2 regions of the Collinsella sp. CLA-ER-H5 genome follow, and region 1 is predicted to be linked to the other one. Evidence: riboswitches for the same ligand, from Rfam matches in the RefSeq annotation. Region 1 holds a riboswitch; the other holds the start of a gene.
What was found. A riboswitch is a leader RNA that binds a small molecule or an ion and turns the genes downstream of it on or off. The one in region 1 is predicted to bind thiamine pyrophosphate.

Region 1 (11,820 bases):
CGGCCGCTCTTGCCGCGAATAAGCTCGGCAAAGTCGGGATTCTTCTTCTGCGGCATGATGGACGAGCCGGTGGAGTAGGAGTCGGAAAGCGTGATAAAGCCAAATTCGGAGCTCGACCACAGCACGATCTCCTCGGAAAGACGCGACAAGTGCATCGCCATGACGGAGCAGGCGTAATGCAGGTCGAGGAGGAAATCACGGTCGGAAACCGCATCGAGCGAGTTGGGGATTACGCCCGCAAAACCAAGTTCGGCGGCCGTCATCTGACGATCGAGCGGATAGCTCGTACCGGCAAGCGCGGCAGCACCCAACGGGCAGTTGTCGGCAGCATCAAAGGCGGCCTTCAGGCGCGTAAAGTCGCGCGCGAACATCCAGGAATACGCCAGCAGATGATGCGACAGCAGTACGGGCTGAGCATGCTGCATGTGCGTGTAGCCCGGCAGAATCACCTTGTCGTACTTCTTAGCCGCATCCACCAGCACATGGCGCAGCTCAAGATTGGCCTCCATGAGCTCCTTGGCCAGCGCCTTGACGCCCAGGCGTGTGTCGGTCGCCACCTGGTCGTTGCGCGAACGTCCGGTATGCAAGCGCTTACCGGCCTCGCCGATGCGACGCGTCAGCTCGCTCTCGATGGACATATGAATGTCTTCGTCGTTGATGTCGAAGGTGAAGTTGCCGGCATCGATATCCTGTTCGATTCCAGTCAGGCCCTTGGCAATCGCCTGCTCGTCCTCGGCACTGATGATGCCCTGGGCCGCCAGCATTTTGGCATGCGCCTTAGAGCCGGCGATATCCTGCTTATAGAGATGTTTGTCGACCGGCAGCGACGCGCCAAACTCCTGCGTGACCTCGGCCACGCCCGCCTCAAAACGACCGCCCCAAAGAGCCATGGAACCGTCCCCTTTCTCCAAATACCAAAACAAGCGCCCAAAGCAATGCGCCATATCGCTAAAGCGATTTTTCAACCGCTGGTTTTACACATTCCCCGCCGTGCGCGGGACCATGTAGCTAATTTGCAAAGAAGTGACGCGCCATGCACTTGGCGCCCAACGTCTCCCTCCGAATGTTGCCCTGCGAACCATCGATCCAGGCCTTCAGGCTCATAGGAACGTCCTCGACCTTTGCGGCATCGAACTCGGGCGCGAGGGCAAGTAAAGCATGCGCGAAAGCATTGAACATAATGGATACTCCTCATATATATAGGCGCAGAGCTGCCAAATTGATAGAAGGAGCCCCGCCAGACAACCCCGGCGGGGCTCGGACTCAGCCGCAGACGCGGCATCATATATGCGGGCGGAACGTAGGGGCCACCGATGTTAAGAAGTGTCAGCAAGCATAACGAAAGGTAGGGACCCCATGCGCCCGTTATGTATCACGCGGATGGGCCGCGCGGATACCAAGGAAAGGAAGACTTAAGCCTGGGCGGCAGCAGAGCTGGGACCCTGGACCTTAGCCCACGTCTTGAGCGACAGCGTATCGATCTCGATAAAACCGGCGCTGGCCTTCTCGTCAAACGTGGTGTCGCGGTCATAGGTGGCCAGGCCGTAGTCGTAGAGGCTGAAGGGGCTCTTGCGGCCGACGACATGGCAATTGCCCTTAAAGAACTTCAGACGGACGGTGCCGGTCACGAACTTCTGGGTATCGGCCATAAAGGCGTCGAGCGCGTTCTTGAGCGGGCTGTACCACTGGCCGTTGTACACGGCGGTGGCCCAATCCTGCTCGAGCTTAATCTTGGTCTTGAGCAGGTCGCCCTCGACGCAGATATCCTCGAGTGCCTTGTGGGCGGTGATGAGCGTCAGGGCTCCGGGAACCTCATAGCACTCGCGGCTCTTGAGGCCCACCAGACGATCCTCAACCAGGTCGAGACGGCCAAAGCCGTTGTCGCCCGAAATCTTGTTGAGGGCGATGACGATCTCGGAGAGTTTCATCATCTTGCCGTCGACGGCGACGGGCTTGCCGGCCTCAAACTCAATCTCGATATACGTCGGGGTATCGGGCGTGTCCTCGGGATTCTTGGTCATAACCCAGGCGTCGTCGAGTGGCTCATTCCAGGGATCCTCCAGGTGGCCGCACTCAATGGCACGACCCCACAGGTTGTCGTCGATGGAATAGGGGTTGTCGTTGGCACCCTCGGGAACCGGCACGTTGTGGGCGTGAGCATAGGCGACCTCATCGGGACGGCACTTCAGATCCCACTCGCGAACCGGGGCGATAACCTTAAGCTCGGGGTCGAGGGCCTTGACGGCAGCCTCAAAACGAACCTGGTCGTTACCCTTGCCGGTGCAGCCGTGGGCGACGTAGGTCGCGCCAAACTCGTGAGCGACCTCGACGAGCTTCTTGGCGAGCAGCGGGCGAGACAGGGCGGAGAGCAGCGGGTACTTGTTCTCGTACATGGAGTTTGCGGCGATGGCCTTAGTCAGGAACTCATCGGAGAACTCGTCGCGCAGGTCGAGCACCTGGCAATCGAGAACGCCCAGGTCGAGCGCCTTCTGCTTCTTGGCATCCAGGCCGGTCTCCTCCTGGCCCACGTTGCCGCAGACGCAAACGACATCGAGATTCTTCTCGTCTTGGAGCCACTTGACACATACGGATGTATCAAGACCACCGGAATATGCGAGAACGACTTTTTCCTTGCTCATGGCTGTTTCCTTTCGCCCTTGGTAGCTAATTAGAACATCGGTCAGTTGCAAGTCATTTCAAGGTCAAAAACCGTGCAATATCAGGTTAAATAGCAAAAATCAGCACATACATGCCCTAGAAACATGCAGCAATATCGTGCTAAAACCCAACGACCTCAAAATGACTCTGTTGGGGCATTTCACCCCATACGAACAGAGACGATTGTTATCGTCGTCGGGAAATTGCGCGCTGGCGTCGGATGGCATTGTCTGCAGTAGTGATGATCTTTACGAACTGCATCTGCCTCTCCTTTCACCTATCGCCGGGCGCAATTCATATATCGTAAACGGTACCTTTTCCTCGGTAAGCGGTTGTTTTTCCGTCTCCGTTTTCGATGTTCGCTATATTACGCTAAAGTGCCAGCAGCACAAGCGACAAATTCAAATTTCTGAAAATTTTTTTCATTACTTTGTGAATTGCAGTGCAAATACGCTCCGTTCCTGCGACAATACGCTCGGTTACTGGTTGATGGTTATAACGTCTGAAACAATTTCGAAACGAAAGGCGCGCTTTTATGCAAACTTACGAATCGGACACCAATATCGGCAGCATTAAGATTCTCGCCGTTGATATGGACAAGACGCTTCTCACCGACGAGCGTGTACTACCCCAGGGCCTCGACGAGCGCCTGGACAAGCTCGCCGAGGCTGGCATCGTGTTCTGCCCCGCCAGCGGACGCCCTGCCCCCAAGCTCGAGGAGATGTTCGAGGGTATTAAGAACCGCCTTGCTTTTTGTCCCGACAACGGAGCCTGCGTCATCTATCGCGGCAGCTATATCTATAAGAGCAACATCGATGTGGCGCTGTATCAGCAGGTCTTGAGCCGCGCCTCGGAGGATTCTCGCGCCGTCCCCGTCCTATGCTGCTACGACGAGTTCTACGTACTTGCCCGTGACCATCAATACCACGACGAACTCAGCGTCTACTACAACACGATCAACTACGTCGATAGCTTTGAGGGCATTGATATCGAGTCCAACAAGATTTCGATCTTCTTCCCCGCCTACGATGCCGAGCCCGCGTTTCGCGAGAACTACAGCCCCGAGTTCTCGGACAAGCTCTACGTCACCAACGCCGGGCGCGAGTGGATAGACTTTATGAACCTGGGCGTCGACAAGGGGTCGGGCGTCGCGCACCTGTGCGAGCAGCTGGGCATTGATATCGCTGATGCCGCCGCCGTGGGTGATACGTACAACGACATCCCCATGCTGGAGCGCGTCGGGCATAGCTTTATCGTGGATAATGCCGAGGAGCACATGAACGCGCACGCCAAATGGCGCATTCCGAGCAACAACGACGGGGGCGTACTGACGCTCATCGACGCCATCTTGGCGGCTCGTTAACGCAACCTGTCGGACCTGGCCGGGCGACGCGGGTAAGTTTTTCGTTCGGTCAGGTCCTGGGCTCGCTCGAAGGCCACATTAAGTGGCCTTCGGCTCGTGCGGAATCTACGAAAAACTTACCCGCGTCGCCCGGCCAGGTCCTGCGGTGACTTGCTTGCCGCATGGATGGCGTCTTGGCGTCTGGATACTTGGCTGATAGTTTGGAATGAAGGGGGCTCCTTGTTGGCAAGGAGCCCCCTTCTGTTTTGGTTACTTTGGGGTTGTTGGTATGTCTTTACTTGGCATCGGCCCAGGTTATGCCGGTGCTGGCTTCGGCGATTAGGGGAACGCGGAGGTCCACTACGTGCTCCATGACGTCGCGGACCATGGTGGTTAGGCGCTCGACTTCGTTGACGGGGCACTCAAAGTCCAGTTCGTCGTGTACCTGCAAGATCATGTGGGCGGCAAAATCCTCTTCTTCCAGGCGGCGGCTTACGCGGGCCATGGCGATCTTGATGATGTCGGCGGCGGTGCCCTGCATGGGGTGGTTCATGGCCGTGCGCTCACCAAAGCCGCGGAGCTGTGGGTTTTTGACCTTGAGCTCGGGAATATGGCGTCTGCGGCCATACATGGTCTCGGCATAGCCCGTCTGCTTGGCTCGCGCCACCACATTGTCGAGGAACGTGCGCACGCCCGGGTAGGCCTCGTAGTAGCGATCGATCATATCGCGCGCCTCGGCCATCGAGATGTGTAGCGACTGCGACAGACCATAGGCCTGCTGACCGTACACGATGCCAAAGTTCACGGCCTTGGCGCGGCTACGCAGGTCGGGTGTCACCTCGGACACCGGCACGCCAAATACGCGCGCGGCCGTCTCGGCATGGAAGTCCTCGCCCTCGTTGAAGGCGCGCACCAGGTGCTCGTCACCCGAAAGATGCGCGAGCAGGCGCAGCTCGATCTGCGAGTAGTCCACCGCCAAAAAGACGCTGCCCTCGCCCGCCGAGAACGCCGTCTTGACGGTACGCCCCAGCTCCGAGCGCGTCGGAATGTTTTGCAGATTGGGGTCGCTCGAAGACAAACGCCCCGTCGCGGTGATGGTCTGGTTGTACGTGGTGTGCACACGCCCGTCACCACGGCGCAGCGGGCCCAGCGTGTCCAGATAGGTCGACTTAATCTTGGACTTCTCACGCCAGTCCAAAATCAGGCGCACGATCTCGTGGTCGCGGGCAAGGTCGCTCAGCACCTTGGCGTTGGTCGAATAGTAGCCGCGCTTGGTCTTTTTGAGGCCCTTGGTCGGAAGTCCCATAACATCAAACAGCACGTGCGAGAGTTGCATGGGGCTGCCGATGTTAAAGGTCTCGTCGCCGGCCAGGTCGCGAATGCTGCGCTCGACATCGGCAATCTGGGTCGCCAGGCCCTCGGACAGACTGTGCAGGCGGTCGGGGTCCACGAGCATGCCCGCGCGCTCCATCTTGGCAAGCACCGGCACGAGCGGCATCTCGATCCCATCGAACACGTTGGCGGCGTTCTCGCGGGCCATGCGGTCACGCAGCGGTGCAACCAGCGCCAGCGTCAAGGCCGCCGTGCGAGCGGCGGGCGCAGGAGCGTCCTCGCCAGCACCCTCTGCGCCGCGCGCCGCAGGCAGCGCCATCTGCAGATACGTATCGGCCAGATACACCTCGTCAAACTCGGAGCGGTCGGAATCCAACAGATAGGCGGCAACAACGGTATCGAAGATGCGCGTGGAATCGACTGCCAGCGGATCCATGAGCTCGAGCTCAGAAGAATCGATGGGCGAAAGTTCATGCAGAAGCGCCTTCATATCCGGGCTCGCCACACGGCCTTCCATAAACAGACGCGCGAGCACGCCGGCGATCACGCCGTGGGCGAAGTTGAAGCCCTCAACCTCAGCCGCCGCACCGCTGTCGCCCTCCTCGAGCGCAAACAGGCCCTTGGACGTCGCCAACCACAGCGTGCGCGTCAGCCCAAAGAGCGCGCCCTCTTCCTTGTCATCGTCCACCACGGCGGCGACCCACTCGCCGGCATCAATCACGCGGGAGACCTCAGCCGCAACGGCACCAAGCGCGCCAGCATCGCCGCCGGCTGCGCGCAAAACGGCGGGAATCTCAAACGTGCTGGCAGCAGCGCCACCCTCGTCACCGATCAGTGCCAAGAAACGGTTCTGCATGGCGGTGATACCAAGCGTACCCAGCGCCGCGGAAACCTCATCGGCAGAAAACGCCGGGAAGGATGTTTCGTCAAAGTCGAGCTCGACGGGCGCATCGGTGCGAATGGTTGCGACCTTGCGGCTCAGCAGCGCATCGTCGATGTGCGCACGCAGGTTCTCGCCCATCTTGCCCTTGACCTCGTCAGCATGCGCGATGACCTCGTCAAGGCTGCCGTACTGCGCGATGAGCGCGCTCGCCTTTTTGGGGCCGATGCCCGGTACGCCGGGAATGTTGTCCGACGTATCGCCCTTCAGACCGTAAAAATCGGGCACGAGCGCCGGCGTGATGCCGTGATACAGGTCGTCCACGCTCTCGGGCGTCATGATCGCCACGTCGGACAGGCCCTTGCGAGTCGAGACCACGTTGACGTGCTCGGTCACGAGCTGATACATGTCGCGGTCGCCGGTCACCAGCAGCATGTCGCAGCCGGCCTCCTCGCCCAGGCGCGCCATGGTTCCCAGGATATCGTCGCCTTCCCAGCCCTCGGACTGCAAAATGGGCACGTTGAGCGCGGCGAGCAGCTCCTTGATCATGGGGAACTGCGCGTGCAGGTCGGGGTCCATGGGCGGGCGCTGCGCCTTGTACTGCGGCAGCATCTCCATACGCACGCGCGGCTTGCCCTTGTCAAACGCCACGACAACGCCGTCGGGATTAAAGGCATCGATCATCTTGAGGAACATGTTCAGAAAACCAAAGATCGCGTTGGTGGGGCGACCGTCCGGCGCGTTCATGGTCGGCGGCACGGCGTGGAAGGCGCGATGCATGAGCGAGTTGCCGTCGATGACGGCAAAGGTACGGCGCTTGTCAGACATATTGAATACCTCGCTTTGGGCTGGGCACGGTTTGCTCACACCAGTTTACACGCTCCCCGCCCCGCGGCCACCGCACATCAGGCTTCCCTGCCGCCGCGGGCCCGCGCGTGATACGATGGCTCACGGTACATCAACCAGCACGATCGATCCGAAAGGAGCCTGCGTCATGGAGCGTCCCTGCGCATGGAAAAAGTACACGCCACAGCAAATCGAGGAGCTCGAGGAGCTTTGCCGCGGCTATAAGCAGTTTTTGAGCGAGAACAAGACCGAGCGCCTGTGCGTCAAGACCGGCATCAAGATGGCCGAGGAGGCGGGCTACGTCAACCTGGAGACCGTGATCGCCGAAGGCCGCGAGCTCAAGGCAGGCGACAAGGTGTACGCCGCCAACCACGGCAAGGACCTTATGCTCGTCAACCTTGGCACCGCCCCGCTCGAGCAGGGCTTTAACATCTTGGGCGCCCACGTGGACTCGCCGCGCCTGGACCTCAAGCAAAACCCCGCCTTCGAGGCCGGCGACATGGCCTACCTCGACACGCACTACTACGGCGGCGTCAAGAGCTACCACTGGGTGGCCTCCCCGCTCGCGCTTGTGGGCGTCATCTGCAAAAAGGACGGCACCACCGTCGACATCAACATCGGCGACAAAGCTGACGACCCGGTCTTTACCATCTCCGACCTGCTGATCCACCTCTCGAGCGAGCAGATGTCCAAGCCCGCCAAGGACGCCGTCGACGCCGAGATCCTCGACGTGATCGTGGGCGGCCGCCCCGTCAAGTTTGACGAGGACGACAAGGACGCCCCCAAGGAGCCCGTCAAGCAGATGTTCTTGGATATCCTCAAGGAACAGTACGATGTCGAGGAGGAGGACTTCCTCTCCGCCGAGATCGAGGTCGTGCCCGCCGGCCCCGCCCGCGACATGGGTCTCGACCGCTCCATGATTTTGGGCTATGGCCACGACGACCGCGTCTGCGCTTACCCCTCCATGCTCGCCCAGATCAACGTGGCAGACGTCGAGCGTACGAGTATCACGCTCATCGTCGACAAGGAGGAGATCGGCTCCGTGGGCGCCACCGGCATGACGAGCCGTTTCTTCGAGAACACCGTCGCCGAGATCATGACGCTCGCCGGCGAGAGCAGCCCGCTGGCCCTGCGCCGCGCACTCGCCCGCAGCCGCATGCTCTCCTCTGACGTGTCCGCCGGCTTTGACCCGGGCTACGCCGGCAAGTTCGAGACCAAGAACGCCGCCTTTATGGGTCGCGGCCTGTGCTTTAACAAATACACGGGCAGCCGTGGCAAGGGCGGCTCCAACGACGCCGACGCCGAGTATGTGGCCCTCATCCGCGACATCATGGACGAGGCAGGCGTGGACTTCCAGACCTGCGAGCTCGGCCGCGTCAACGCGGGTGGCGGCGGCACCATCGCCTACATCATGGCCGAGTATGGCATGAACGTCATCGACTCCGGCGTTGCCGTCCTGTCCATGCACGCCCTGTGGGAGGTCGCCAACAAGGCCGATATCTACGAGGCCTATCGCGGCTACAAGGCCTTCATCGAGCGCGCGTAACCAACCCTTCATCAGTTGCGGTGAAATACAGACTAACCTGGCCCATAAACGGCCAAAACAGACCGTATTCCACCGCAACTTCCTTTTTGGCAGAGGAGAGTCCATGCTGCAGGTCGTCATTTCGCCCGCCAAGCAGATGCGCGCGGCCCAAGATGCTTTTGAAGTCCTGGGCATCCCACCCTTTGCGCGCGAGACGGCTCGCCTCCACCGCGCACTGCTAGATATCGAGCGGAATGAAGGCAGCGACAGCCTGCAGGCGCTATGGAACGTGAGTGACAAACTGCTGGGGCCTTGCCTCAACACCCTGCATGAGTTCGGGCCCATCCTGAAAAACGGCGATCTCGACAATCCCGCACTCGCCTGTCACCTCTCCCCTGCCGTCATGTCCTACCACGGCATTCAATACCAGAGCATGGCGCCCGAGGTGATGGATTCCGCGCAGCTCGCATGGCTGCAAAGCCACCTGTGGATCCTCTCTGGCCTCTACGGGTGCGTTCGCCCCTTTCATGCCGTGGAACCATATCGGCTGGAAATGGGCGCGAAGCTCGCCGTTGACGATGCCCCAGACCTCTACGCGTTTTGGAGCGACAAGCTCGCGCGGGCTATCGCCCCGGCAGGCTCAAACACCACGATCGTCAACCTCGCCAGCGTAGAGTACGCCAAAGCCGTTCTGCCCCATCTCGCGGGCGACGCCACGGTCGTCACGTGCCTCTTTGGCGAAGGCATCCGCAACGGCAAGCCCATCCAGCGCTCGACCGCCAGCAAAAAGGCACGTGGTTCCATGGTGCGCTGGATGGCAGAAAACAAGCTCGAGGATGTAAGCGGGCTCACCGCGTTTGACGTTGGTTATCGTCACTTTCCCGAGCTTTCAAATAAGAACACTTTGGTCTTCCTGAACGAACAGACCTTGTAGGACCACCGCTACTTTTGAATGTGCTGCCCAGGCACGGCGTCTATTCCGCCAAGCCGTCGGCTTTGGCAACTTCGTTTGTCGAGCCGTCCTGATAGGTAATCTTGACATGCTCCACCTCGGACACCGCAACACCCGTCGGGGGCTCCAAGCGCCATTCCGTCAGCGCGATATCCATAGTCGTAGGCACGTCGCCCTGATTCTTGAGCTTCACCGTCAGCGTTTTGAGCGCCGCATCATACGTCACGCGTTCGATTTCCTCACCAGGAATAGACCCACCGCTCAGCTGAAGCTGGACAAATCCATCGCGCGAATACCAATAGTCGCCCGGCGCGGCAACGGTATTGCCGCCCGTAACCTTCACTGTCATGATCGGCAGGGCATCGTCGGCCTCGAACTCCCATGCAGCGCCGCCGTGACCGCCAAACGTCCAGATACAAAAGGCAATCACCAGCACGGCAAGCACCGCAAAACCGATCGCGACAAGGCCATGGTGCGCACGGCTTTCCTCGGCCGATACATCCCATTGCGTCTCTCGATATAGATGCTTGTCTTCCATGTTCGCCTCCCCACAGGCACGCTCGTTAGGCCAATCGTACCCATTCGAGCTATACTTGAGCCCATTACATAAACGGGGAGCTTGCAGGACAGGACGGCAGGCTGAGACTGGGCGCGCCCGCCCTGACCCGCAAACCTGATATGGGTAATGCCAACGAAGGGAGCCGTGCCAATGAGCACACAGACCGAGCCCAAGCTCGTCACGCAAATCGACTTCGCCCGCGCCGGGCAGATCACGCCGCAGATGAAGGAAGTCGCCGAGCGCGAGCATCGCGACCCCGAGTACATCCGCGAGCGCGTGGCCGACGGCCGCATCGCCATTCCCGCCAACATCGTGCACATCAAAAAAGGCATGCGCGCCTTTGGTGTCGGCGAGGGCCTGTCTACTAAGGTCAACGTCAACCTGGGCATCTCGGGCGATAAAGCCGATGCCGCCGAGGAATGGAAGAAGGTCAAGATCGCCGAGGACTTTGGCGCCGACGCCATCATGGACCTTTCCAACTCGGGCAAGACGCGCCAGTTCCGCCAGCAGCTCATCGACGAGACGCCGCTCATGGTGGGCACCGTCCCCATGTACGACGCCATCGGCTACATGGAAAAGCCGCTGGTCAAGCTTACCAAGGATGACCTGTTCGAGGTCGTGCGCGCGCACGCCGAGGACGGCGTGGACTTTATGACCATCCACTGCGGCATCAACAAGTCGGTCACCAAGACCTTTAAGGAGACCGGCCGCTTGATGAACATCGTGAGCCGCGGCGGCTCGCTGCTGTTTGGCTGGATGGAGGTCACCGGCAACGAAAACCCCTTCTACGAGTACTTTGACGAGCTGCTCGAGATCTGCCACGAGTACGACGTGACGATTTCGCTCGGCGACTCCTGCCGCCCGGGCTGCCTCTACGACTCCAACGACGCCACCGAGACCGCCGAGATGATCGAGCTGGGCAAGCTGTGCAAGCGCGCTTGGGCCGCCGGCGTCCAAGTCATGGTCGAGGGCCCGGGTCACATGGCGCTCGACGAGATCGCCGCCAACATGAAACTGCAGAAGCGCCTGTGCCACAACGCCCCGTTCTATGTGCTCGGGCCGCTGGTGACCGATATCGGCGTGGGTTACGACCACATCACCGCCGCCATCGGCGGCGCTATCTCCGCCAGCTCCGGCGCCGACTTCCTGTGCTACGTGACGCCGGCCGAGCACTTGTGCCTGCCCAACGCCCAAGACGTGCTCGATGGCCTCATGGCCACTAAGATTGCCGCGCACGCCGCCGATATCGCCAAGAAGGTGCCGCACGCCCGCGACATGGACGACAAGATGGGCCAGGCACGCCGCAAGCTCGACTGGGACGCCATGTGGAAGTGCGCCCTCGACCCGGTCACCGGCAAGAAGCGCTACGAGGAATCCCCCGCCGCCACCGAGGGCACCTGCACCATGTGCGGCAAGATGTGCGCCGTCCGCACTGTCAACAAGGTGTTCGAGGGTACGACGATCGATCTCGGCATGGAGGACTAACGCGTCGCCACAATCGCTTTTGGCAGCACCGAGGCGTTCGTCAATTGTTGACATGTGAACATTTGTTTTTATTTGCGTTAAGATTGCACCGCCCGCCCGGGATCGGCATACAGCCGGCCCGGGCATCTTTATAATGCTGGCTTAAAGACCCATTTGATTCCGACCGAACAAGGGAGCGAGCATGGATCGCAGCAAGGTACCCGCCGTCCTGTCCATCGCGGGATCCGATTCCAGCGGCGGC
Region 2 (11,820 bases), on a different contig from region 1:
GTCCAGCAGTCAAGCTCGTACGCACCCAGGTGCCACTCGAGGTCCAAATCGAGGAAGCCGAGGAAATGGAAGTCGATATCTTCTCGGACGACCTGGTCAACGGCAACGAGGCCGGTAAGGACATGAACGTCGATCCCACCGAGCTGCTCGAGAGCGTCGCCGATACGCCCGAACAGCAACAGCTCGACGGCCTCGAGAGCGAACAACTCAACGACGCCAACTTCTAGCAACGCCACAAATCAACGACAGCGGCCCTGCGCCTCACGAGAGACGCAGGGCCGCTTTGCATTGCAGTAAAGCTAACGGCTACGAACGGCGCGGCTCGGGAACCACGAGCCTATCGGGGCTCGCGCCCTCGGCATCCATCAGGCTCACGTAGCGAATCGACGGATCCCCATACATCGCGTAGTAATAATTGCCCGTGCGCGCACTAAAGCATCCGGTGTAGATAGTCTTCTCGAACTTGCCATCGCCCATCCTGGACGCTCCCTCGATCATCACCACGCCCTCGAGCGAGCGGAACATGCGAACGACGTTTTCGGTCTCGCTCTCCTTTTGCGGGTAATTGGCATTGAGGTACGCCGCCTTTACAAAACGGCTCGGCGAATAGCAGTCACCCGGAATACCGCGCATGCCGGCACCCGCGCCATAGGGCTTGAGCTCGGCGCCACGCCATGTCGCCGTCTGCGGAAAATCGCTTGTGGCCGTGATATAGGTGCGCAGGTTTTCCATGTGCCACGGGAAGGTGGGCTGATTGGCAAGGGTATCGACCGGATCGTCGTATACATGCAGGCCGTCAGCCATCATCTCGACCACGATGCTGCGCTGGCTGTCGCCGATAATCCAATGGAGCAGCGACACGCCCAGCCCCTCTCCGGCAGATTTGGCGACAATCACCGTGTCGCGCAGCGCGTCCTCGACCTCATCGACCGTCGAGAACGTCGCTGCCACCCACAGGGGAAACTCATAGGCCGCGATATTGTTCTTGCCGTCGACAGGGCCCTCGGCATACTCGGCATAACCCGGGAAATTGAGACCCGCCACGGCGAGGCCCGCATCGTTGCCGCAGTCGAAAAACATGGGATAGTTCTTGTAATCGATGCACATACCAATCACCGCGTGTGCCGCTGTCGCGTCGTCGATAAACGAATACGGAATGTGGAACCCGCGCGGCATCACGCGAACCTGTTGGCCGTAGTCAAAGCTCCAGTCGAGGTTGCGGCCTAGATACATGTGGCCAGAATTATCGGTAAATCGAATGCTCGTACACATAGCGCCTCCTAGCTTTACGTTCCTGCTAAGGTTATTGTCACCAAACAAAAAGGCGCTAAACACAAAAGCCCGGACATGACAACAATGTCACGCCCGGACCAAAAGAGACGAAGTGTGGTGCTTTGTTCCCCTTAGACCAACTTTCCTAGACAGTGGTCAATCATGTGCTGGATCATCTGTGCCTCAAAGCCCGCGTAGTCGCGGCGGCACTCCTTCATCTTGCCGTCGACGATCTGATCAAAGGCGACCTTGCACTTGATATAGCGCGTGGACTTGGTGACCTCCTCGTGCGTCAGGCAGCTCTCCTCCATCTTGCTGGCGCCCAGGCCAAACACCAGACGGGGGTTGTAGAGCACGTGGGGCTCGCCGGCATCGTCCAGGTAGACGCAAACCTTCTTGGTAACGCCAATCTGGTTAGCGGCCAAGCAGCCGGCATCGTCGAGCGACTTGATGGTATCGATCAGGTCCTGAGCAACCGACTCGTCCTCGACGGTCGCAACCTCGCAACGCTGGGACAGAATAGCCTCGTCGTGGCAAAGCTCTTTAATCATACGTTCCTCCATAGGGGTCGTTGTAACCGCTTAAGTATACGGTACCCACACATTTTCATGCGAAAAATACCGTCCGTCTGCTACAAAGCGCCGAACATCAACATGCGAGGAACAACAGCGTCGTAAAGGGGCTATAGTGGGTGAGTTCGTGTCAATCGGCCTAAACTCGGGGCCGAGCAAGGAAAGGGTATGCATGGACGAACTATTTCACGTCAGCGAGCGCAAGTCCACAATCGGGACCGAACTGCGCGCTGGACTGACAACATTCCTGGCGATGGCCTACATCATCGCCGTCAACCCCGCAGTGCTCTCGGGCGCTGGCATCGATGCGGGAGCGCTCGCCTGCGCCACCTGCCTGGGCGCCGGCATCATGACCATCTGCATGGGCATCTTCGCCAACCGCCCGCTCGCCTGCGCGTCGGGCTTAGGCGTCAACGCGATGATCGCTGGAATCACCACCACCGTCTGCGGCGGTGACTGGCACGTGGCCATGAGCGTCATCTTCCTCGAGGGTATCGTCATCTTGCTGCTCGTGCTTTGTGGCCTGCGCGAGGCCATCATGGACGCCATCCCGGTTGTCCTGCGTCACGCCATCTCGGTGGGTCTGGGCCTGTTCATCGCCATGATTGGCCTGTGCGATGCCGGCATTATCACCGCTGGCGCCGGTACACTCGTCGGTCTGGGCGACATCACCTCCCCCACCTTCATCGTCGGCATCATCTCCATCCTGGTGACAGTCGCCCTCGCCTGCCGCAACGTCCCCGGCTCGCTGCTCATCGGCATCGTCGTCGCCGTCATCGCCGGTATCCCCCTAGGTGTGACCCATGCTCCGACCGGTATCATCGCCCCGCTCGACTTCTCGAGCATCGGTGGCCCCATCGCCGACGCCGGCGGCGTGCCCGCCATCGTCAAGGTCCTTACCGACCCCACGCTCCTCGTCATCTCGTTCTCGCTGCTCATGAGTGACTTCTTCGACACCATGGGCACCGCGATGGCCGTAGCCAAGCAGGGCGAGTTCCTCACCGACGACGGCAACGTCGAGAATATCAAGGAGATCCTGATCGTCGACTCCGCCGCCGCTGCTGTGGGCGGTTTCATGGGCGTCTCCTCCATCACCACCTTCGTCGAGTCCACTTCCGGCGCCGCCGACGGTGGCCGCACGGGCCTCACCTCCGTCACCACCGGCGTGCTGTTCATTCTCGCCGCGTTCTTCTCCCCCATCGTCACCATCGTTTCCAGCGCCGCCACCTGCGGTGCTCTGGTCTACGTCGGCTACCTCATGATGAGCGAAGCCTCCGAGATCGACTGGTCCGACGTGTCGCAGGGTTTCCCGGCGTTCATGATCGTCGCCGGCGTGCCCTTCACCTACTCCATCTCTGCCGGCATTGGCCTGGGCTTTATCGCCTACGTGATCGTCGCGCTCTTTAAGGGCGAGGCCTCCAAGATCAAGCCGCTCATGTGGATCGCAGCCCTTGCCTTCCTCGTCTACTTCTTCGTGGCGTAACGGCATAGTCTGCTAAAGCAGAACATCAAGGCGCGGAGTCGCATCGAGCGGCTCCGCGCCTTTCTTTTAGCGTCTGCCCCCGCGCCAGCGTGCGACAATTGAGGCTGTCAATATCACAACACCGAGAGAAGCCTGCCTTGGAAGCGCATCATAAGCAGATAACCGTTTATTCAGAGTGTGTGGAAGGCGCGCCCGTCATCTACCTTCCCGTGGTTATGGGCGACGGTAGTGAAGTCTACGAGCGCTGCCGAGAGCTCGACTGCCCGCCCTTCACCCTTGCCGCCATTGGAGGACTCGATTGGAATCGCGAGCTGAGCCCCTGGGAATGCGACGGAACTATACGAGATGCCGAGCCCTTTGGCGGACAGGCGTCTGAGTTTCTCGATGAGCTGCTGAATCAGATAATCCCAGAGGCCGAATCATCACTTCCCTGCCCGCCCACCTGGCGCGGCATTGCCGGCTACTCGTTGGCGGGTCTTTTTTCACTGTGGGCACTTTGGCAAACAGATGTCTTTGAGCGCGCGGCAAGTGCATCGGGGTCGCTGTGGTTCCCCGGCTTTATCGACTACGCGCGCGAGCGCACGATGACAGCCACGCCCGACGCCGCCTATCTGTCGCTCGGTAAAAAGGAAACCAAGACGCCCAACCGCATGATGCGGCACGTACTCGACGATACGCGTGCGATGGAAGAGCTGTTTATCGAGCGTGACATTCCAACAACGCTGGAGCTCAACCCCGGCAATCACTTTGCCCAAACTGACCTGCGCATGGCGCGCGGCATCCACTGGATACTGACGCATTAAAAATGGCGTCCACGCGTACATACGCATGGACGCCATTTTTAATTTGGCTGAACGCAGCTACTATTCAGCAGTCTCCTCAAGCTCGGAAGTATCAAACTCAAAGTCATTACCGGGCAGGATGGCGTTGAGCACAATGCCCACCAGCGAGCCCACGGCAAGGCCCGAAAGCGAAATCGTCACGCCGCCCAGCTCCAGCACGATGGCACCGGCGGTACTGTAGGCAATGCCGAGCGAAAGCACGAGCACCAGAGCCGCCACCAGCACGTTGCGGTTGTTCTGGAAATCAACCTGATTCTCGATGAGGTTACGCACGCCAACGGCGCTGATCATGCCGTAGAGCACGAGTGACACACCGCCGATAACGCACGCCGGCATGGCGGCAATCACCGCAGCAAACTTGGGGCAGAACGAAAGCACAATGGCGCAGCAGGCGGCAATGCGAATCACACGCGGGTCGAACACACGCGTCAAGGCAAGCACGCCGGTGTTCTCGCCATACGTCGTATTGGCGGGGGCGCCAAAGAGCGATGCCAAGATGGTCGCCAGGCCATCGCCGAGCAGGGTACGGTGCAGACCGGGATCGGCAATGTAATTGCGTTCGCAGGTAGAGCCAATGGCGGAGATATCGCCGATATGCTCGATCATAGTTGCAAAGGCCAGCGGCATGATGGTGATGATGGCCGTCGTGGCAAGACCGCTATCGAACTGCGGGCCAAAGAGCGCAAACACGGTGTTGTCCCACACGATGGGCAGACCGACCCACGGAGCGGCGGCAACGCCCGAAAAATCGACCTCACCCAACGCGGCCGCAACGGTATAGCTCACCACGACGCCCAGCAGGATCGGCACGATCTTGACCATGCCGCGGCCCCAAATATTGCAGATGACGATGACGGCCGCAGCGACAACGGCAACAAGCCAATTGGTCTGGCAGTTGGCAATGGCAGAGCTCGCTAGGATCAGGCCGATGGAAATGACGATGGGACCGGTCACCACCGGCGGAAAGAAGCGCATGACACGCTTGGCGCCAAAGGCACGGAACAGGGCCGCGAGCACCGGATAGAGCAGACCGGCGCAGGCAACGCCCAGGCAGGCGTAGGGCAAAAGCTCGGCCTCGCCGTTGGGCGCAATGGCGGCATAACCCGCGATAAAGGCAAACGACGAGCCCAGGAACGCAGGCACCTTACCGCGCGATAGAAAATGAAACAGCAGCGTGCCGATGCCGGCGAACAGAAGCGTCGCCGAAACGGAAAGGCCGGTGAGCACGGGCACGAGCACCGTTGCTCCGAACATCGCAAACATGTGTTGCAAACCCAACACGAACATGCGCGGGCGGCCGAGCGACGATGCGTCGTAGATGGCATCGGTGACGGCGGGCGTCGAGGATTGGGACATGGAAGTCCTTTCATGATGGAAGGGCGATCAGGCATATCGGATAACCTGCCCGAACGATACGATCCGAACCATTGTACGTGATACACCATGTCTCGCGCGCGCCGTCACCTGCAAGCGGTAACGTTACTTCCAAACGCGCTCAGCAATGCGCTTGACCAGCGCGATCTTTGCCCACTGTTCGTCCTCGGTCAGCTTGTTGCCAATCTCGCAGCTGGCAAAGCCGCACTGGGGCGACAGGTACAGGTTCTCGAGCGGCACATACTTTGCGGCCTCTTGGATACGTTCGACGATAACGTCCTCGTCCTCAAGCTCAGCCGCCTTGGTGGTCACCAGGCCCAGCACGACCTTCTTGCCGGGAGCAACGTACTTAAGCGGCTCAAAGCCACCGGCGCGTGGCGTATCGAACTCAAGGTAGAACGCGTCGACGTTCTCATGTGCGAACAGGTACGGCGCAATGGGATCGTAACCACCCTCGAAGGCATACGTGGAGTGATAGTTGCCGCGGCACACATGCGTGTTGATAACCAGATCGTCGGGCTTGCCCGCGATGGCAGCATTGTTGAGCGCCACGCCCAGCTCGCTCACCTTTTGCAGGTCAACCGGGCTCATGCCAGTCTTGGACACAAAGTCCGTATCGCAATAGATGCCCCAGGTGCAGTCATCAAATTGGATGTTGCGGCAGCCCGCGGCATACAGGTCGGCGATCACCGTGCGATAAGCGGCTGCAATGGCGTCGGCAAGTTCCTCATCGGTCTTGTAGACGGCGCGCAGACTCTCCTGCTGTCCATCGCAGCGGTCGAGCGTAACCTCCGAGAACGTCTGGATCGGCGCCGGAATGGTTTGACGCGCGACCTGGCCCTCCCCCTCAAGCGCCTTGACAAACTTAAAATGCTCGACGAACGGGTGGTTCTCGCCGCTAATGGGACCGGTAACCACGGCGGTGTCGGCCGTCGTCTCCTCGTCATGGAACATATAACCCGTGCGTGAGGTGCGGCGCTCAATGCCGTTAAGGCCCCACATAAAATCGAGGTGCCAGTAACTGCGGCGGAACTCGCCATCGGTGATCACCTGCAGGCCGGCGGCCTTCTGCTTGGCCACTAAGTCGCGGATGGCCTCGTCCTCGACGGCCTTAAGGCCGGAAGCGTCGAGTTTACCCGCGACATAGGCGGCACGGGCATCCTTTACAGCCTGCGGACGAAGAAAACTGCCGACGATATCGGCACGAAACGGCGCGTTCGGTTGAATCGAAGTGCTCATAGATATCTCCCTTTGCATTGGTTGCTTTACTGGGACAGAGTATGAGCGCTCATATGGTCATCGTAAAATATACGTTTATAACAGTTTGATATAGATGCTTCCTATATCAGTCTGGACTGTCATAAAGAGACTTGAACCGTGCGGAGCACAGCAGCCTAGATATGCTGACGAATCGCGTCGATATAGGCCCGACCGTAGCGCGTGAGCGTCGTGTTCTTGCGCGTGATGATGCCAATCTCCATGTACTCGTCCACGTCGAGCGGAATCGAGATAATGCCGGGGCCGTTGAGCTCGTGGCTGATCACGCCCGAGCATACCGTGTAGCCGTTGAGGCCCATGGCCAAATTGAACAACGTCGCACGGTCGCGCACGCGGATATTTTTGCGACGCTCGAACGTCGAGGTCAGCTCCTCGGAATAGTAAAACGAGTTGTAGCTGCCCTGCTCGTAGGACAGGAACGGGTAGTCTTCCAGATCCTCGAGCGTCACGCTGGAGCGGCCCGCCAGCGGATGGTCGGCGCAGACGAAGACATGCGGCGTGGCGCAGAAGAGCCCTTCGAACACGAGCTCGTTGGCGGCAAGCATGCGCTCGATGACCTCGCGATTGTGCTCCGACAGATACAGGATGCCGAGTTCGCTTTTCATATGCGCGACATCCTCGATAATTTCGTGGGTCTGCTCCTCGCGCAGGGTAAAGTCGTAGCGCGCGGCATCGAACTCGCGGATCACATCGACAAACGCATTAACGGCAAAGGAATAATGCTGGCAGCTCACACTAAAGTGCGGCACCTGCTCGGACGTGCCTTTGTACTTGCCCTCGAGCAGGTCGGCCTGGTCGAGCACCTGGCGCGCGTAGCCCAAGAAGGTCTCGCCTTCCTCGGACACAATGACGCCCTTGTTGGTGCGCTCAAAGATATGCACACCCATCTCGTTTTCGAGATCGCGAATCGACGCGGTAATCGAGGGCTGCGACACAAAGAGCCGGCGCGAGGCCTCGGTGATGCTACCGCATTCGGCAACCTTAACAACATATCTGAGCTGCTGGAGCTTCATAGCCTTCTCCCTAGACGTTCGTGACGCCAAAACCTGCCGCGTCCATTTGACGCATAAACGACGGCATCTCCCCCGTCGCGGCGCAGGCGGCAATCTGATGCAGAGCCCCGGCAACCGCATCATCTGCCGCAGCGCCAATATGCCAGCGTGCGGCAGCCGTGACGGCCTCGTTGGCATTGGCGACTGCAACGGAGTTAGGAACGGCATCGATCATGGGCAAATCGTTATCAGAATCGCCGAATACGGCCACCTCGTCGGGCGTCAGGCCCAAAGCGCGCGCCAGCTCCAGCGCAGCGCAGCCCTTGTCCCAACCAGCCGGAAGGATGTCGAACAGGCGCACTCGGTTGTTGGGAAACACAAGCGAGAGTTCCGGCACCTCAGCGGCAACGCGCTCACGTAGCTCCGCGAGCTCCTCACGCGAACGGGCACTCCAGATATTCGCCTTAAACACCGACGCGTCATCGACGACGGGACGACATGGGGCCTCTTCGCCTTTGAGCCACGCGTTGCCGCCCGACTCCATGGCGCGACGAACGCGCTCGGGGTCACTCGTCACACAATGGGCATCGTTGCCCCAAAAGTCATCGCCCAGGCTGTAGACTTTTAGAAATGTATCGTCGGTCTCTTGCTCCAGATAGTCGGCCAAACGCATCAGAGCATCGTTGTCGATTGCGCGCGAGGCGACTACTTCGCCGTCAACAAACATCACCTGGCCGTTACAGAACGCACCGGTCGAATAACACCCGGAACGGTTTTTGAACATCCAGCCCATCGCGGACGGCTGACGACCCGAAACCGGCCCAAAGTGCAAACCCGCCGCCTGCATGGCATGAATACCCTCAATGGCGTAGTCGCTGGCGCCGTCATGCCCGGCTGGAATCAGTGTATCGTCCATATCGGTCAGCACAAGTTTGATCATAGAGTCCCCTCGGTCATTCTTAATCCCATCTATTGTACCGACCTGCCAAAAAGGGACAGGTTTATTTCGGCAGGTTTCATCTGGGAAAACGCAAAGTCCCAGTTGTTACCTGCCAAAATAAACCTGTCCCTTTTTGGCAGGTGCGCTAGTATAGGGAACAACAGATTCGATGCGGGAGTGCCGGCGGTGCAAACCACAAGGCTGAGAGGGCATGGGGCCCAATCCTTTGAACCTGTCAGTTAATGCTGGCGTAGGGAGCATGCCGCCTTTACAGGGGCGCTGTCTATGCACAGCGCCCCTTTTCTATGCCAAGGAGGCATGTGCAGTGATTGATTCGGAACAGCTTAAGCAACATATGGTCAAGGCCGTGGAGGAGATTCGCACCACCAATCCGATGGCCGGCTCCATCACCAACACGGTGACGATCGACTTTGTCGCCAACGCGCAGCTCGCTGTGGGTGGATCGGCCGCCATGGTCTATCTTCCCGACGAGGGCGAGGCGCTCGTTGCCGGCGGCGGCGCCATCTATCTCAATATGGGCACGCTCTTCCCCATCTACGAGCAGACGATTCCCCGCGCGGCCAAGGCGGCACACGACGCCGGCAAGCCCTGGGTGCTCGATCCGGTGGGTCTGGGCATCGGCAGTCTGCGCACCCAGTTGGTAAACGAGCTTAAGCAGTACAAGCCCGCCATCGTGCGCGGCAACGCCTCCGAGATCATCGCGCTCGCCGGCCTGTGGGGTCTTGAGGGCGAGGCGGCCGATCTGAGCCGCGTGCGCGGTGTCGATACCACCGACACGGTCGACGCCGCCCGCGATGCCGCCGTGGCGCTCGCCCGCTACACCGGCGGCGCCGTTGTGGTCTCGGGCGAAGTCGACCTGATCACCGACGGCATGACCGTGGCCAAGTCCCACGGCGGCAGCCCGCTCATGTCCAAGATCACCGGTTGCGGCTGCTCGCAAGGCGGCGTGCTGGCTGTGTACGCCTGCGCTGCCGACCCGTTTACGGCCGCCGTCTGCGGCACCGCCGTCTACAACGTTGCCGGCTCGCGTGCCGCCGCTGTCGCCGACGCCCCGGCAAGCTTTAAGGTCGCCTTTATCGACGAGCTCTACCGCGCAACCGCCCAGGACATCGCCAACAACCAGCTCGACCTCGAGGAGGCATAGGCCATGTCCGAGCCCGCAACCGATGCCGGCATGAATACGCTCGTCGCCGTGGCCATCGCCCCGTGCGGCACCGGCGATGAGCTGTCCGCCGAGGTCGCCGAGGTCGTGCGCGTCATTCGCGAGAGCGGCCTTCCCAACCGCACCACCTCGATGTTCACCGAGATCGAGGGCGACTGGGACGAGGTCATGCAGGTCGTGCGCGACGCAACCTTTGTGTTGGCGAGCAAGGGCATCCGCACCGAAGTCGTGCTCAAAGCCGATATTCGACCCGGATTTACCGACACCATGACCGGCAAGCTCGAGCGCATGGAAGCTCAGATCAAAAAGCAGGAGGAAACACGATGAGTATCCGCGACAACCTTGATATCTCGGCCTATCTGGTGCTCGGCCCCGAAAACACGCTCGGGCGCCCCGTGGGCGATGTGGTGGCCCAGGCACTCGACGCCGGCTTTACCTGCATCCAGGTGCGCTCCAAGGTGGCAAGCGCCCGCGAGATCATTGCGCTGACCGGCGACGCCGCGCAGGCAATCGCACAGGCCGGCAAGACCGGTCAGGTCGCTTTGCTGATTGACGACCGCCTGGACTGCGTACTCGCCGCGCGCGAGCAGGGCATTGCTGTCGACGGCGTGCACGTGGGTCAGAGCGACATTCCCGTCGAGGTCTGTCGCAAGCTGCTGGGGCCCAACGCCATCGTGGGCCTTTCCGCCCGTTGCGAGGAGATGCTCGAGTACGTCAAGACCGCCGACATGAGCCTAGTCGACTACCTGGGCATCGGCCCACTCCACGAGACCGAGACCAAGCGCGACTGCGGACGCGCGGCCGACGGCTCTATCATCACCAAGAGCTTTGAGGACCTGGCCGCCCTCCACGCGGCAAGCCCCGTGCCCATCGTGGTGGGCGGCGGCGTCAAGACGGCCGACCTGCCACAGCTCAAGGCCACCGGCGTCGACGGCTTTTTCGTGGTGAGCGCCGTCTGCAGCGCCGATGACCCCTACGCCGCGGCCAAGGAGCTCGTCGACACCTGGCAGCAGGCGTAAGTCTAGGCCGAGCAGCTGATTCGCAGCCTCATATCTTCAGCAATGGAAAGCGCATCCCAGTTTGAGCCTCCATTCCGGGATGTGCTTTCCGCCGAGATGGCGGCAGCAGCCTCTACCCTGCCAGATATGCCTCCAGTGCCGGCAAGGTCGCCTCCGCATCGCGGCGACCAATCTGGTAGATGCGCTCAAGTTCATCGGGCTCGCGACACAGCGACGGCACCTTCACCGATTCGCTCGGACGCACCACAAAGATCTCGCCGGCAGCCTCGCGACGTGCCAGGTCATCGAGCGTGGCATTGTAGACCTCATGCCGATGCTCAAGCGCTGCGACAAACTCCGGATAGTGACGGAACACGCGCCGCAGCATGGGCATCACGCTGTTGGGCTGCTTCACAAAGCCCGCCGGCTGCGTGAGTACCACGATATTGCGGTCATACCCCTGCGCAAACAGCCACGCGCTGGGAATAGAATCAGCCACGCCACCATCCAGATACTTATGCCCGTCAATAGCAACGGGACGCGTCGCCACGGGAATTGCCGACGACGCCCGAATCCACTCGATATCGCGCTCGTCGCCATACGGCAGATCGTGATAGACGGCCTTGCCCGTCTCGATATCGGTACACACGCACGTAAATCGCATGGGACAGGTGCGATACGCCTCTAAGTCGATAGGATCGCGCTCGATAGGCACCTCGTGATAAGCAAAGTCGGCATTGTACATATCGCCGGTTCGCAGCCAGCTGGTCACGCTCGCATAGCGCTTGTCGGCGCAATAGGCCTTGTTATAGCGAATGGCGCGGCCGATCTGGCGCGATTTAAAGTTGTAGCCAAACGCCGCGCCCGCCGAGACGCCCACCATATG

Region 2: another riboswitch for thiamine pyrophosphate. It lies ahead of thiM (hydroxyethylthiazole kinase); the one in region 1 lies ahead of thiC (phosphomethylpyrimidine synthase ThiC).

What each region holds. Positions count from the first base shown of each region.
Region 1 is NZ_JBBNLR010000018.1:36,959-48,778, reverse strand. It holds gene argH (argininosuccinate lyase) at 1-890, opposite strand, end outside; gene AAAX31_RS07520 (hypothetical protein) at 1,009-1,179, opposite strand; gene AAAX31_RS07515 (argininosuccinate synthase) at 1,413-2,639, opposite strand; gene AAAX31_RS07510 (HAD family hydrolase) at 3,194-4,021, shown strand; gene polA (DNA polymerase I) at 4,296-7,040, opposite strand; gene AAAX31_RS07500 (aminopeptidase) at 7,207-8,604, shown strand; gene AAAX31_RS07495 (YaaA family protein) at 8,708-9,517, shown strand; gene AAAX31_RS07490 (hypothetical protein) at 9,558-10,073, opposite strand; TPP riboswitch at 10,137-10,252, shown strand; gene thiC (phosphomethylpyrimidine synthase ThiC) at 10,245-11,579, shown strand; gene thiD (bifunctional hydroxymethylpyrimidine kinase/phosphomethylpyrimidine kinase) at 11,761-11,820, shown strand, end outside.
Region 2 is NZ_JBBNLR010000001.1:164,797-176,616, reverse strand. It holds gene AAAX31_RS00860 (KUP/HAK/KT family potassium transporter) at 1-227, shown strand, start outside; gene bsh (choloylglycine hydrolase) at 307-1,272, opposite strand; gene AAAX31_RS00850 (peptide deformylase) at 1,404-1,823, opposite strand; gene AAAX31_RS00845 (NCS2 family permease) at 2,017-3,327, shown strand; gene AAAX31_RS00840 (alpha/beta hydrolase-fold protein) at 3,465-4,130, shown strand; gene AAAX31_RS00835 (uracil-xanthine permease family protein) at 4,191-5,525, opposite strand; gene AAAX31_RS00830 (5-methyltetrahydropteroyltriglutamate--homocysteine S-methyltransferase) at 5,649-6,782, opposite strand; gene AAAX31_RS00825 (LysR family transcriptional regulator) at 6,938-7,834, opposite strand; gene AAAX31_RS00820 (HAD family hydrolase) at 7,845-8,753, opposite strand; TPP riboswitch at 8,917-9,027, shown strand; gene thiM (hydroxyethylthiazole kinase) at 9,079-9,918, shown strand; gene AAAX31_RS00810 (thiamine-binding protein) at 9,922-10,263, shown strand; gene AAAX31_RS00805 (thiamine phosphate synthase) at 10,260-10,955, shown strand; gene AAAX31_RS00800 (patatin family protein) at 11,068-11,820, opposite strand, start outside.